4 regions of the Undibacterium sp. FT79W genome follow, and region 4 is predicted to be linked to each of the others. Evidence: predicted binding sites of a transcription regulator. Region 4 holds the regulator's gene; each other region holds the start of a gene.

Region 1 (3,196 bases), on a different contig from region 4:
GACGCTGGCGGCGCTTGAAGCCACGGCCAACGGCGATGATCCCGTCTTGGTGGTGACGCCGGCAGATCAGACCATACAGGATGATGCCGCGTTCACCAACGCATTACAGCAGAGCGTGCGTGCCGCCAGCGATGGCGCGATCATTATTTTAGGCATTACGCCTGATCGCCCTGAAACTGGCTACGGCTATATCCGCAGAACCGGGCAGGCAGCATCGTTTGGCGAATCTGCAGTCGCGCAGTTTGCTGAAAAGCCGGATGCCGCGACGGCGCAGCAATATCTGGACAGCGGCGAGTACCTTTGGAACAGCGGCATGTTTGTGCTCAGAGCCAGCACCTGGCTCAAAGCGCTGGCGCAATTCCGGCCTGATATTGCTGAGTCATCCAGATTATCCTGGTCGGAAAAAAACAGTGATGCTCAATTCATCCGCCCCGACGCGGCCGCTTTTGTCAAGATTCCTGCAGACTCTATCGATTATGCCGTGATGGAAAAATGCCCGGGGTCAGCTTTTGACATACGCATGATTCCGCTGGCCGCCGGTTGGAACGATCTCGGCGCGTGGGACGCGGTCTGGCAGGTCGGCAAACAGGATGCGCAAGCCAATGTGACCTATGGCGACGTGATGCAGACCAATTCCAGTAATAGCCTGATTTATTCGTCCAGCCGCCTGGTCAGCACCGTCGGCATTGATCATCTGGTGGTCGTCGAAACGCCGGATGCCGTGCTGGTGGCCGATCGTCGTCAGAGTCAGGATGTGAAGGCGATCGTGGCGCAATTAACGCAGCAGGGGCGGCAGGAACATACTTTACATCGCAAGGTGTATCGCCCATGGGGCTGGTATGACAGCATTGATGAAGAGGAACGCTTCAAGGTCAAACGCATACAGGTCAAGCCCGGTGCCAGCCTGAGTCTGCAAAAGCATCATCACCGCGCGGAACACTGGGTCGTGGTCAGAGGAACCGCGGAAGTTACTTGCGGCGATAAAGTCATGCTGCTGACGGAAAATCAATCGACTTATATTCCGCTCGGTGAGGTGCACCGGCTGGCGAATCCGGGCGCGATACCGCTGGAAATCATCGAAGTGCAGTCCGGCAGTTATCTGGGTGAGGACGATATCGTCCGTTTTGAAGACACCTATGGCCGTACGAAGTAAATGCGGCGCCAGGCAAGCACAATTCTTTTGATGTATGTCATGGCAATGACACAATTTCTTGGTATGATTCATCTCAGTTACTGTACATACAACTGATATGTATGACGGTAACAAGGTGTGCCGGATCAGCAGATAGCGGGTTGGCCACCGTCCAGAACAAGGGTACGGAGACTGAACAGACAGTCTCCGTATTTTTTTTTGCGCGCTGCTTTTATTCATTGCGCACAATGCGAATGCAGGGCTGCACCGAAAAAGACAGAAAGCGCATCGCGTTTCAGATTCAGATGCTTTTCGCCCCGTTCTGGTTCAGGCAGATGCCTGTCTGCCCGAATCACGCACAGATCTGAAATCACAACTGCGTCCGCACTGAGACCTTATGGGGCATTCGCGCCGCAAATTATCTCAAGCTGGCGCACCCCGCACAGCGACAGAGCCTCGCCAGGCCGAAAAAACGCCTCCGCAAGCGCTAAATATACTCCCCCCCAGTATGTAAAGCAGCCCAATATTCATAAGGAGATAAGGCTGTTTTCTGCATATACTCCCCCAAATTCTCTCTATTTCAGGATGCGCTGGCAGATTTTTCAGGCTTTTTGCGAACGTGGCACGCTATCTGCTCATAGGCTGGTGAAGCTTGCAGTTTCTTTGTTACCCACCACCTTCAGGAGAAATCATGACACGTCGTACGGTTTTGAAAGCAACAGCAATTGGCGCAATGGCGCTCGCTACATCGGGCTGGATGGCTCAGGCATTCGCAGCAGATACGATCAAGGTTGGCATTTTGCATTCCCTCTCAGGAACGATGGCGATTTCCGAAACGTCGCTGAAAGACGTGGCGCTGATGACGATTGATGAAATCAATGCCAAAGGCGGCGTCATGGGTAAAAAACTGGAAGCCGTCGTTGTTGATCCTGCATCCAACTGGCCTTTGTTTGCTGAGAAAGCGCGACAGTTAGTGTCGCAGGATAAAGTGTCGGTGGTGTTTGGTTGCTGGACATCGGTATCACGCAAATCGGTGTTGCCAGTCTTTAAAGAATTGAACAGCCTGCTGTTTTACCCTGTGCAATATGAAGGCGAAGAGCTGGAGAAAAACGTGTTTTACACCGGCGCTGCACCGAATCAGCAAGCGATACCGGCGACAGAATATCTGATGTCGAAAGAGGGCGGCGCGGCAAAACGTTTCGTGTTGCTGGGCACGGATTATGTCTATCCACGCACGACCAACAAAATCCTGCGCGCTTTCCTGCATAGCAAAGGCGTGAAAGACAGCGATATCGATGAAGTCTACACACCGTTTGGTCATTCTGACTACCAGACCATCGTTGCGAATATCAAGAAATTTTCTGCCGGTGGCAAGACAGCCGTGATCTCGACGATTAATGGCGATTCGAATGTGCCGTTTTACAAAGAGCTTGGTAATGCCGGTCTGAAAGCGACCGATGTGCCTGTCGTTGCGTTCTCGGTTGGTGAAGAAGAATTGCGCGGCGTCGATACCAAACCACTGGTCGGTCATCTGGCCGCATGGAATTACTTTGAGTCTGTGAAAAATCCGGTGAATGCCGAGTTCATCAAAAAATGGAAGGCGTATGCGGTCGCGAAAAAATTGCCGAATGCTGCCACCGTGGTGACGAATGACCCGATGGAAGCAACCTACGTTGGCATTTATATGTGGAAGCAAGCGGTGGAAAAAGCCAAATCCACGGATACCGATAAAGTGATCGCAGCGATGGGCGGGCAGACTTTCAAAGCGCCATCCGGCTTTGAACTGACCATGGACGCTACGAATCATCATCTGCATAAACCCGTCATGATCGGTGAGATTAAAGCAGACGGCCAGTTCAGCGTCGTCTACAAAACCAAAGCGCCTATCCGTGCGCAACCATGGAGCCCGTATATCAAGGGCAATGAAGGTAAGCAAAAGCTGTAAGCAGCGCTGCAGTTTTCTCCTTGCGTGAGCCTTCCTGGTGTTTTCCCGACTGACCAGGTCGTTGCTCGCGCGTATGGGGAATGTTGCCTGGCTTTGATCTGCCAATTTTGGTCTGCCAA
Region 2 (3,196 bases), on a different contig from region 4:
TGCATGGAAAAACTGACCATGAACGGCCCGCGTGAAACGCTGAAAGTGCGTCTGGAAGCAGCACTGGATGGCGGCATTGATGGCATCACGCTGAGCGCTGGTCTGCATCTGAGTTCCTTCGGTCTGATGGCGGATCACCCGCGTTTCCGTGAAGCCAAGCTTGGCATCATCGTCTCGTCAGTCCGCGCGCTGCAATTATTTCTGCGTAAGAATGCAAAATTAAACCGTCTGCCTGACTACGTGATCGTCGAAGGCCCGTTGGCGGGTGGTCATCTGGGTTTCGGTGATGACTGGGCCACATTCGATTTACAGACGATTGTGACCGAGGTGTCTGAGTATCTGAAAGCAGAACAACTGGATATTCCTATCATTGCGGCGGGCGGCATTTTCACTGGCAGCGATGCGGTTTCTTTCCTCGAAAACGGTGCCTCCGGCGTACAGGTGGCAACCCGTTTCACAGTGACGAAAGAATGCGGTTTGCCGGATAGTGTCAAACAGGAATACTTCAAAGCCAGCGAAGATGATATTGAAGTCAATCATATTTCGCCGACCGGCTACCCTATGCGCATGCTGAAAAATACGCCAGCGATTGGCGATGGCATTCGTCCAGGTTGTGAGTCCTACGGCTATCTGCTGGATGCGAACGGAAATTGTGCTTACATCACTTCGTACAACCGCGAAGTGGCGCTACACCCTGATGCAAAAAAAATCTCGGTTATGGACAAGACCTGCCTGTGCACCCACATGCGTAACTTCAATTGCTGGACTTGCGGTCAGACCACGTATCGCCTCAAAGACACCACGCGCAAATTGCCGGATGGTACTTACCAGATCCTCAGTGCCGAACATGTGTTCCGTGATTACCAGTTCAGTACCGATAACAAGATCACCTTACCTGACGCACAGCCTGAATAAGTAAGCCTGATTCAACGCTAAACGCCAGTGCTCTCCTGACGTCATAGTCAGAAGAGCACTGGCGTTTTTTATAAGTACTATCCAGCCAATATGAAGATGCGCCGTTTTATTCCCAACTTGTCTTGATTTGGTGCAAAAACACGCCAACAAAAATCCGTATCGACTAGCTAAGCCCAATCACCGCCCCTCCTCACACCGATCCAAGTCTATCCTCCTGCGCAGCCGCAACAATAGCTATATGGCATGAATTATGCTGCACTGCACACACGGTAATGGCAATTCACGATGATTTTAGACTAAGGATCTCTGATGAAAATACGTTCTCTGTCAACACCTTTCATACTGTTCGGGTTGCTGTTTTGTCTGGGCTCAGCACCAGCCTCCGGACAGACCGACGATCCGGCCCCTGCATCTGGCAGCAGCACTGAAATCACCATCCCCTCAGTACCATTGGTAAAGCCAACGACGGCAGTAACAGCATCCTTACCACCGGCACCGATGACAATGCCGACGCTCGTCAATGCAACGACCATCAGCGCAGGGGATACCGCCTGGATGCTGACGTCAACGGCGCTGGTACTGCTGATGACCATTCCAGGTCTGGCTTTGTTTTATGCCGGCATGGTCCGCAAAAAAAATGCGCTGGCAACCGTCGCTCATAGCGTCACCACCACCTGTATCGTCACGATTATCTGGGTCGTTCTCGGTTACAGCCTGGTATTCACGCCAGCCACGCCGTATCTGGGTAGCCTTGACCGGCTGCTGTTGCACGGCATGGTATTTCTGAAAGATGCTGGTCAGCTGACAGTGCACCATATCGCCACGACGATACCGGAAAGTGTGTTCATGATGTTTCAGATGACCTTTGCGATCATCACGCCAGCCCTGATTACCGGTGCCTTTGCTGAAAGAATGAAATTTTCTGCTTTTCTGTTGTTCATCACGCTCTGGTCACTGATCGTCTATGTTCCTGTAGCTCACTGGGTGTGGGAACCGACGGGCTGGCTGGCAGCGCGTGGCGTGCTCGATTTTGCCGGTGGTACGGTTGTCCATATTAATGCCGGTGTATCAGGACTGGTCGCAGCGCTGATCATCGGCCCGCGCAGTGGTTTCGGTAAAGAACCGATGCCACCTCATAATCTGGTACTGACAGTCATCGGCGCAGCGTTGTTATGGGTAGGCTGGTTCGGCTTTAATGCCGGCTCTGCTGGCGCAGCAGATGGACGTGCAGGTTACGCGATGCTGGTGACGCAATTGGCAGCCGCAGTGTCTGCCATGGCCTGGATGTGCGTAGAATGGCTGCGCCGTGGTAAGCCATCTGTCCTTGGCATTGTTTCCGGCGCTGTTGCTGGCCTGGTCGCGATTACTCCTGCCTCAGGTTTTGTCGATGTGACCGGGGCATTCGTGATCGGCGCGGTGGCCGGTGTTGCTTGCTATTGGGGTGCAACGTCGCTCAAAGCAATGGGTCGCTACGATGACTCTCTGGATGTGTTCGGCGTGCATGCGATAGGCGGCATTGTTGGTGCGCTGCTCACGGGCGTGTTTGCACTCAAAAGTATTGGCGGTGTCGAAGGCAGTCTGAGCAATCAGGCATTTGGGGTAGCAGTCACGATCATTTATTCGGGTGCCATGACAGCGGTGATTCTTGGTATTGTGCGTCTGCTCACTGGCTTGCGTGTGACACCGGAACAGGAAAGAGAAGGTCTCGATCTGGAACTACATGGGGAGCATGTATTATGAGTGCAGTTATGTCTGACAACCTCGCATTCTCTCTGATGGCGCGTATGCATGTCATTTTGCGGCGCCAGAATGAGAGGGTGATCGATATCGAATACATGCGCATCGACCCTGTTTATTGCCGCTATATTCTCGATCTGGCTTTGGAATTACCAAACACCGACCTGCATGACATCTGCCTCAAGCTGGAAGAAATTTATTTTGGCGAACATGGTCTGTTTGTCGCTACCGAACCGACACCGCTGATCAAGAAACTCGAAGGTTTAAAAATACGCCCCAAAACGCCAGTGGCAGCAACACCTGCCGTATCGGCAAATCTGGTCGCCGCCGCAGTCACATCTGCTGACCCGACAAAATTACCGGCACTCGACCAGAACTCCATCGTCGATCAGACCTACATCGGCAGACTACGCTGATTGTCTCAGTATTGATGCCGCTTACAGGCCCGAATATGGCTGATGTCCGCATCAATACTGAGATTTAATTTTGAAAATCAAGCTATTTCCTGATTTGTGGATCAACGCGCCATTCAGAAATACCAATA
Region 3 (3,196 bases), on a different contig from region 4:
GAGCGCTTGCCCACCGGGAATGACGCGGTACAGGCCGGGCCGCGTGACTTTGCCTGGCGCAACGATAAACCCGCCACTTTGTATTGGTTAGAAGCACAGGCCGGTGGCGATCCTGAAGCGCCCGTCAAAGTACATGATGTTTTGATGCAACAAGCAGCACCGTTTGATGCGCCGCCACAAAAATTGATGGATCTGGCATGGCGCTTCAATAATGTTCAATGGGGCAATGACGGGCTGGCGCTGGTGACAGAAAGCTGGTGGAAAACCCGTGACACCCGCATTTGGCGTATTCGTCCCGGCGTCGCCGACAGCAAACCCGAACTCTTGTTTGCCCGTAAATCAGAAGACCAGTATGCCCATCCGGGGCAGCCCGTGATGACGCAAAATCAGTACGGCCGCGCGGTGCTGCGCGTGGCACCGGATGGCAAGTCGATTTTCATGACCGGCAATGGTGCCAGCCCGGATGGAGATCGCCCGTTTCTGGATCGGTTTGATCTGACCAGCAAGCAAGCGGTGCGCATGTTCCGCTCGCAGGCGCCGTATTACGAAGAAGTGCTTGGTTTGTTGAACGATAAAGGCACCAGCATCGTCACCAGCCGCGAATCGAACGAGGAACGCCCTAATTATTTTGTCCGCGATCTGGCACACAATGAGGCCGCACGGGCGCTGACCCAGTTTCCGCATCCTTTGCCACAATTCAAAGGAGTTAAAAAGCAGCAACTGCGCTATGAACGCGAAGATGGCGTTGATCTGACCGCAACCCTGTATTTGCCGCCAGGCTATGACCCGAAACGCGATGGTCCGCGCCCCATGATTATGTGGGCTTATCCGCGTGAATTTAAAACGGCGGAGGCCGCAGGTCAGGTGAACGGTTCGCCGTATAAATTCAACCGGATTTCCTATAACGGCCCGCAAGTCATGCTGGCGCGTGGTTACACCGTGCTGGATGGCCCGACCATGCCGATTATCGGTGAAGGCAAGAAAGAGCCGAATGACACTTACCTTGAACAGCTGAAAATGAGTGCCGAAGCCGCGATCGATGAAGTCGTGCGACTCGGTGTTGCCGACCGCAACCGGATCGCGATCGGTGGTCACAGCTATGGTGCGTTCATGACGGCTAATCTGCTGACGCACACGCGTTTGTTCCGCGCCGGTATTGCCCGTTCCGGTGCCTACAATCGCACCCTGACGCCGTTTGGTTTTCAGTCAGAAGAGCGCAATTTCTGGCAGGCGCGCAAGACGTATCAGGAAATGTCACCGTTCAATTTCGCCAACCAGATCAAAGACCCGATACTCTTTATTCACGGTGAACAAGACAACAACCCCGGCACTTTCCCTATCCAAAGTGAACGTATGTATCAGGCTTTGCAAGGTCTGGGTGCGGTGACGCGTCTGGTGATGTTGCCGAATGAGAGTCACAGCTACCGCGCGCGGGAATCTGTGCTGCACATGTTGTGGGAACAGGATCGCTGGCTGGAAACCTATGTAAAAAATGCGAAAGGCGAAGCCGGAGAGAAGGACTGAATATCTGCGAAAGAGGGTGCCTGATGATGCGTGGATTGCACGGCACCCGCATCGCCGGATGTGGCTTTTTCCGCCTTTTTCCTCTTACTTAATGTTTTACATTAAAGTTTTGCATTAAGATGCAAATTGCTTTTATCTTGTCAGGTTTTCTATGCTTAAAGCCGTTATTCTGGACGCGAATGCGATTGCCCGCAATTTACTGACTTCCGTACTCAATAACGGCGGCCATGAAGTGATTGCTGACGCTAACCTCGCACCAGCCAGCCTTGCACGCGTGATCCGGCTCAGACCGCAAATTGTTTGCATCGATCTTGGCGAAACAAATGAAGCTGGATGGGCCATCATCACCCAGCTACGCACCGAGCTGCCAAAGTCGCTGCTGTTTCTGGTGTCGTCCGGAATTAACGCGGGGTTGATTCAGGATGCGCAGCAGCGCGGTGTGCATGGTTTTATCGTGAAACCTTTCAACTCCGTCGCGGTTCTGACTTCTATCCGCAACACCATCGTCCGCATTGCCAAACAACAGCGTGCGAATGCAGAAGCCGCCAGCAACGGTGGCGCTGAATCGGCCTGAATCCGCGTGAATCGTTTCATCCGGTACGACACCTGTTTTATCCGCCCTGATCTGCATTCGTCGCATGCTCACGCAATGCGATGACGTCCGCGTAGACTGCCTTCGTCTGTGAAAGGGAAGATCATGTCAGCCACATCTGCAATCGATATGCTGCCATCGGTAAATGAAGAAATATTGCCACCGGAAGTTTCAGCCAGAAGCGAATCCTGGCTGACCCGTGCGCGCAATTATCCGGTGTTTTCACGCACCTGGTATCGCTATCGCGCACGCGCCTGGATGGGTACGCTGATTCCCGCGCTGCTGTTGATTTTTCTGATCGATGCTGCGCGCGGTGCCGACTGGCGTACCTTCTTTGTCGTCTGGATACCGCTGTCTCTTGCCGGTACCACGATGCATCTTGGTGGTGCTGCGCTGGCGGTCTGGGTGCGACAACGCGGCTACGCAGAAAAAAAAGAATGGCGTTGTCTGATCACGGTCTTATGTGCCGGATTATTGTGCAGTCTATTGCTATTTTTTGCAGCGAGGCAGGCGACACAGCAATTATTGCATTACGAGGCACCGATGCTGACCGCGCTGAAATTGCATTATTCTGGTTCGCCGGATCCTGCAAAAACAACCGCGGCCACGCCTGCGGAAAACTGGTTATCTGAATTCAAAGCCGGATTTGAGCAGGGCTTTCAGGATGGCAAACAAAACCGCGCACCACATTCTCCTGATATGTCAGGCGCGGATTTCTGGAAAGGTTTTTATATCGGTTTGGTATTGTCTTCCGTCTGTATTTACCTCAGCGGAGGTTACGATCTCTGGCTGTTTTCTCGCCAGCGCAATATGTTGAAAGTCGCACAGAGTAAGCGCGCATCAGAACAGGCGCAGGCGATGCAAAGAGAAACCGAATTACGCTTGTCGGTATTGGCCGCGCAGGTGGAACCGCATTTTCTGTTTAATACATTGGCCGGTGTGCGTTCGGCGATCAGTACTGAGCCAGTGCGGGCTGTGGCGATTGTCGATCATCTGGTCGATTATCTGCGCGCGACCATACCGCAGATGCGCGACGACGGCGGCTCGGTGCAGTCACGTTTAAGCAAACAACTTGACGCA
Region 4 (3,196 bases):
AGGCGCTCTGCGTAGCGAGTTTGCTGCTGGCCGGATCGGCCTGCGACGCAAATGGCGCAGCAAATTCACGTATCGCCAGGCGGATATCCTGCGCGTTGCTGGTCTCCAGCATGGACAGTAATGCCGGTAACTCGGACGTCGGAATATAGACGTCGGCGAGGCCTGCATACAAGGCATCTGTGGCGGCGATGATGTCGCCAGTCAGACCGAGATAAGTACCGATTTCACCCGGTGTTCGCGACAGGAAATAACTGCCGCCGACATCAGGAAATAAGCCGATGTTCACTTCCGGCATCGCCATTTTTGTACGCTCGGTAACGATGCGCAGACGGCAATTTTCACCTGCTTGCGCAATGCCCATACCGCCACCCATCACCACACCATTCATCAGCGCGATGTAGGGTTTGGGGTAAAAATGTATCAAATGATTTAACGCATATTCTTCGGTAAAAAAATCTTCAAGCAGGGCGCTGTCACCGCTCGGTGTGGCTGTGCCGACATCATAAAAAAAACGGATGTCGCCACCGGCACAAAATGCTTTTTCACTACTGCTGTGAATGAATACTGCACGGATCGTTGTATCGTCTCGCCATGCCAATAAAGTGGCGGTGAGTGCGCGCACCATCTCCAGTGATAAGGAGTTCAATGCTTTGGGGCGGTCGAGAGTGATGTAGCCGATCTGATTTTTAACGGAAGTGATTACGTATTCGCTCATGTAGATACCATTAACATAGTCGTGACAGGGCATTCATTTTATTCCTGTTTGCACATCGTCAGTACGACAAAAATAACAAAAAACAGATAACAAAAAAGGACGCTGTTGGCGTCCTTGTTTTGGAGTCCCGTTAAGCGCGGGGTTGGCGATTATGCCGATGCAGGATCGGGGATATGTTTGATCGCATCGCGATCGTGACCCTGGACTTTATCTTTATGTTTTATCACCTGACGATCCAGTTTATCAATCAGTGTGTCAATGGCTGCGTACAAATCATGCGCCAGACTTTCAACATGAATATCTTTACCGCTGATATGCAGGTCAATGTCGGCTTTGTGCCGTTTCTCTTTTTCGCTCAGTTTGTCGACGGTCAGCGTGACGGTAATGTCAATGACCTGATCAAAGTGGCGCCGGATGCGTTCCAGCTTGGTATGTACATATTCACGAATGGCAGGAGTGACTTCGACGTGATGTCCACTGATGGTGAGATTCATACTGTGCTCCTATAGTGATATTACTTGCTATTAACGATAAGCTCATTTCGTTTTTACTGCGTTGAGCTAAATCATATATAGCAATTCAAACCGTGATTACAAGGACGTCTTACAAAGATTTACGCAAACTCACTGGCGGAATTTTCAGGGCTTCACGGTATTTGGCAACGGTCCGTCGGGCTATTACCATGCCCTGTTCGCCCAGCATGTCTGCAATTTTGCTATCAGAGAGTGGGCTTTTCTGGTCTTCTGCTCCTATCAACTGCTTGATGAGTGCACGTATCGCTGTGGAAGATGCTTCACCCCCTGTTTCCGTCGCGACATGGCTGCCGAAAAAATATTTCAACTCAAACATACCATGCGGGGTCAGCATGTATTTCTGGGTCGTCACACGAGAAATAGTGCTCTCGTGTAGACCTAGTGTATCAGCTATTTCGCGCAAAACAAGGGGGCGCATCGCGACTGCACCATGCGTAAAAAAGTTACGTTGTCTTTCAACTATCGCTTGCGATACACGCAAAATAGTATCGAAACGCTGACGCATATTTTTGATCAGCCAGCGTGCTTCCTGTAACTGCGTTCCCAGTCCTGCTTCGCCACGGTTTTGCCGCATGATATTGGCGTACATACTACTGACGCGCAGTTTCGGCATCACATCCTGATTCAGTAAAACTTGCCAGCCATTACCACTTTTTTTGACGATCACATCAGGCACTGCATAGTCGGAACTGCTGGTGGCAAATGTGATGCCGGGACGTGGTTCACACTGTCGTATGACTGCTTGTGCTTCGCGTAAATCTTCGTCGTCGCAGCCGAATATTTTTTTTAATTTAGTGAAGTCTCGCTGTGCAAATAAAGTCAGCTGAGTCTCTACCACGGCCAGTGCAAGACGACGGGTGACAAAAGGAATTTTTGGCAGACGCCTGACCTGTAGCGCCAGACATTCTGATAAATTTCTGGCACCGACACCGGGCGGATCGAAACTCTGCAGCATCTTCAGCGCAAACGATAATTCATCTTCTTCAATCAACAACTCTATCGGCAGACCGGCATGAATTTCTTCCAGACTTTCTGTCAGATAGCCGTTGTCATCCAGGGTGTCGATGATCAGTTCCAGCAACGCGCGATCACGCGGTTCCCTGAGCGTCAGACGCATCTGTTCGAGCAAGTATTCGCGTAAGCTGATGTGCGCCGCTTCCAGTTGCGGACGTCCTTCATCCTCGTCACTGTTAGATGCACCGGAAGGCGCGTCGTTAAAACTCCATTCTTCCTCGTTAGCGCTGACGCTGTCGTTGACTGGTACATCGGCGTCGGCTGTCGCTTCTTGCGGCGTATTGTTGTCAGCCTGAGCGGCGCTTTCCATGCCTGCATCCGGTGTCGTACTTGTGTTATTGATCGCACCGTCCGCCAGTAAGCGAACCGCATTGTCCATAGGATCGTCGACACGCTCCAGCATAGGATTTTCTATCAGCAGTGTTTCCAGCTCCTGATGCAGTTCCAGCGTTGACAGTTGCAACAGCCGTATTGATTGCTGCAGTTGAGGCGTCAGTGCAAGATGCTGAGAAGTACGTAGTTGCAGGCTTTGTTTCATAATGCGTCCCGTTACATCCGGAAATGTTCTCCGAGATAGACGCGTCGCACGGACTCATTCTGAATGATATCGTCGGGTTTGCCGCTGGCTAATACCGAGCCTTGATTGATGATGTAGGCGTGGTCGCAAATGCCGAGTGTCTCGCGCACATTATGATCTGTGATTAACACGCCGATGCCGCGTTCTTTGAGGAAGCGGACAATCCGTTGAATCTCAATGACGGCGATAGGATCAACACCGGCAAAAGGTTCATCGAGCAGAACAAAGCGCGGGTTCGTCGCGAGTGCACGCGCAATCTCAACCCGGCGCCGTTCACCGCCCGATAACGCAAGCGCCTGACTGTCACGGATTTTTTCTATCTGCAGATCGGTCAGCAAACTATCCAGACGTTGCCGG

The links. Region 4 encodes sigma-54, which starts transcription at its own class of promoters, with help from an activator protein. Its sites were predicted from a motif close to TGGCANGNAANCTGCTTT; they were not measured.
Region 1: a site for sigma-54 is predicted at 1,753-1,770, ahead of urtA (urea ABC transporter substrate-binding protein). Genes of this name have one in related genera too.
Region 2: a site for sigma-54 is predicted at 1,155-1,172, ahead of H8K38_RS05600 (ammonium transporter). Genes of this name have one in related genera too.
Region 3: a site for sigma-54 is predicted at 1,640-1,657, ahead of H8K38_RS06750 (ANTAR domain-containing response regulator). Genes of this name have one in related genera too.

Annotation. Positions count from the first base shown of each region.
Region 1 is NZ_JACOGB010000008.1:152,526-155,721, forward strand. It holds gene H8K38_RS15525 (mannose-1-phosphate guanylyltransferase/mannose-6-phosphate isomerase) at 1-1,153, shown strand, start outside; gene urtA (urea ABC transporter substrate-binding protein) at 1,824-3,077, shown strand.
Region 2 is NZ_JACOGB010000003.1:28,901-32,096, forward strand. It holds gene H8K38_RS05595 (nitronate monooxygenase) at 1-915, shown strand, start outside; gene H8K38_RS05600 (ammonium transporter) at 1,225-2,655, shown strand; gene H8K38_RS05605 (hypothetical protein) at 2,664-3,068, shown strand; gene H8K38_RS05610 (cupin domain-containing protein) at 3,182-3,196, opposite strand, start outside.
Region 3 is NZ_JACOGB010000003.1:286,509-289,704, reverse strand. It holds gene H8K38_RS06755 (prolyl oligopeptidase family serine peptidase) at 1-1,524, shown strand, start outside; gene H8K38_RS06750 (ANTAR domain-containing response regulator) at 1,676-2,098, shown strand; gene H8K38_RS06745 (sensor histidine kinase) at 2,222-3,196, shown strand, end outside.
Region 4 is NZ_JACOGB010000005.1:51,620-54,815, forward strand. It holds gene H8K38_RS09925 (enoyl-CoA hydratase/isomerase family protein) at 1-715, opposite strand, end outside; gene hpf (ribosome hibernation-promoting factor, HPF/YfiA family) at 865-1,209, opposite strand; gene H8K38_RS09935 (RNA polymerase factor sigma-54) at 1,319-2,800, opposite strand; gene lptB (LPS export ABC transporter ATP-binding protein) at 2,812-3,196, opposite strand, start outside.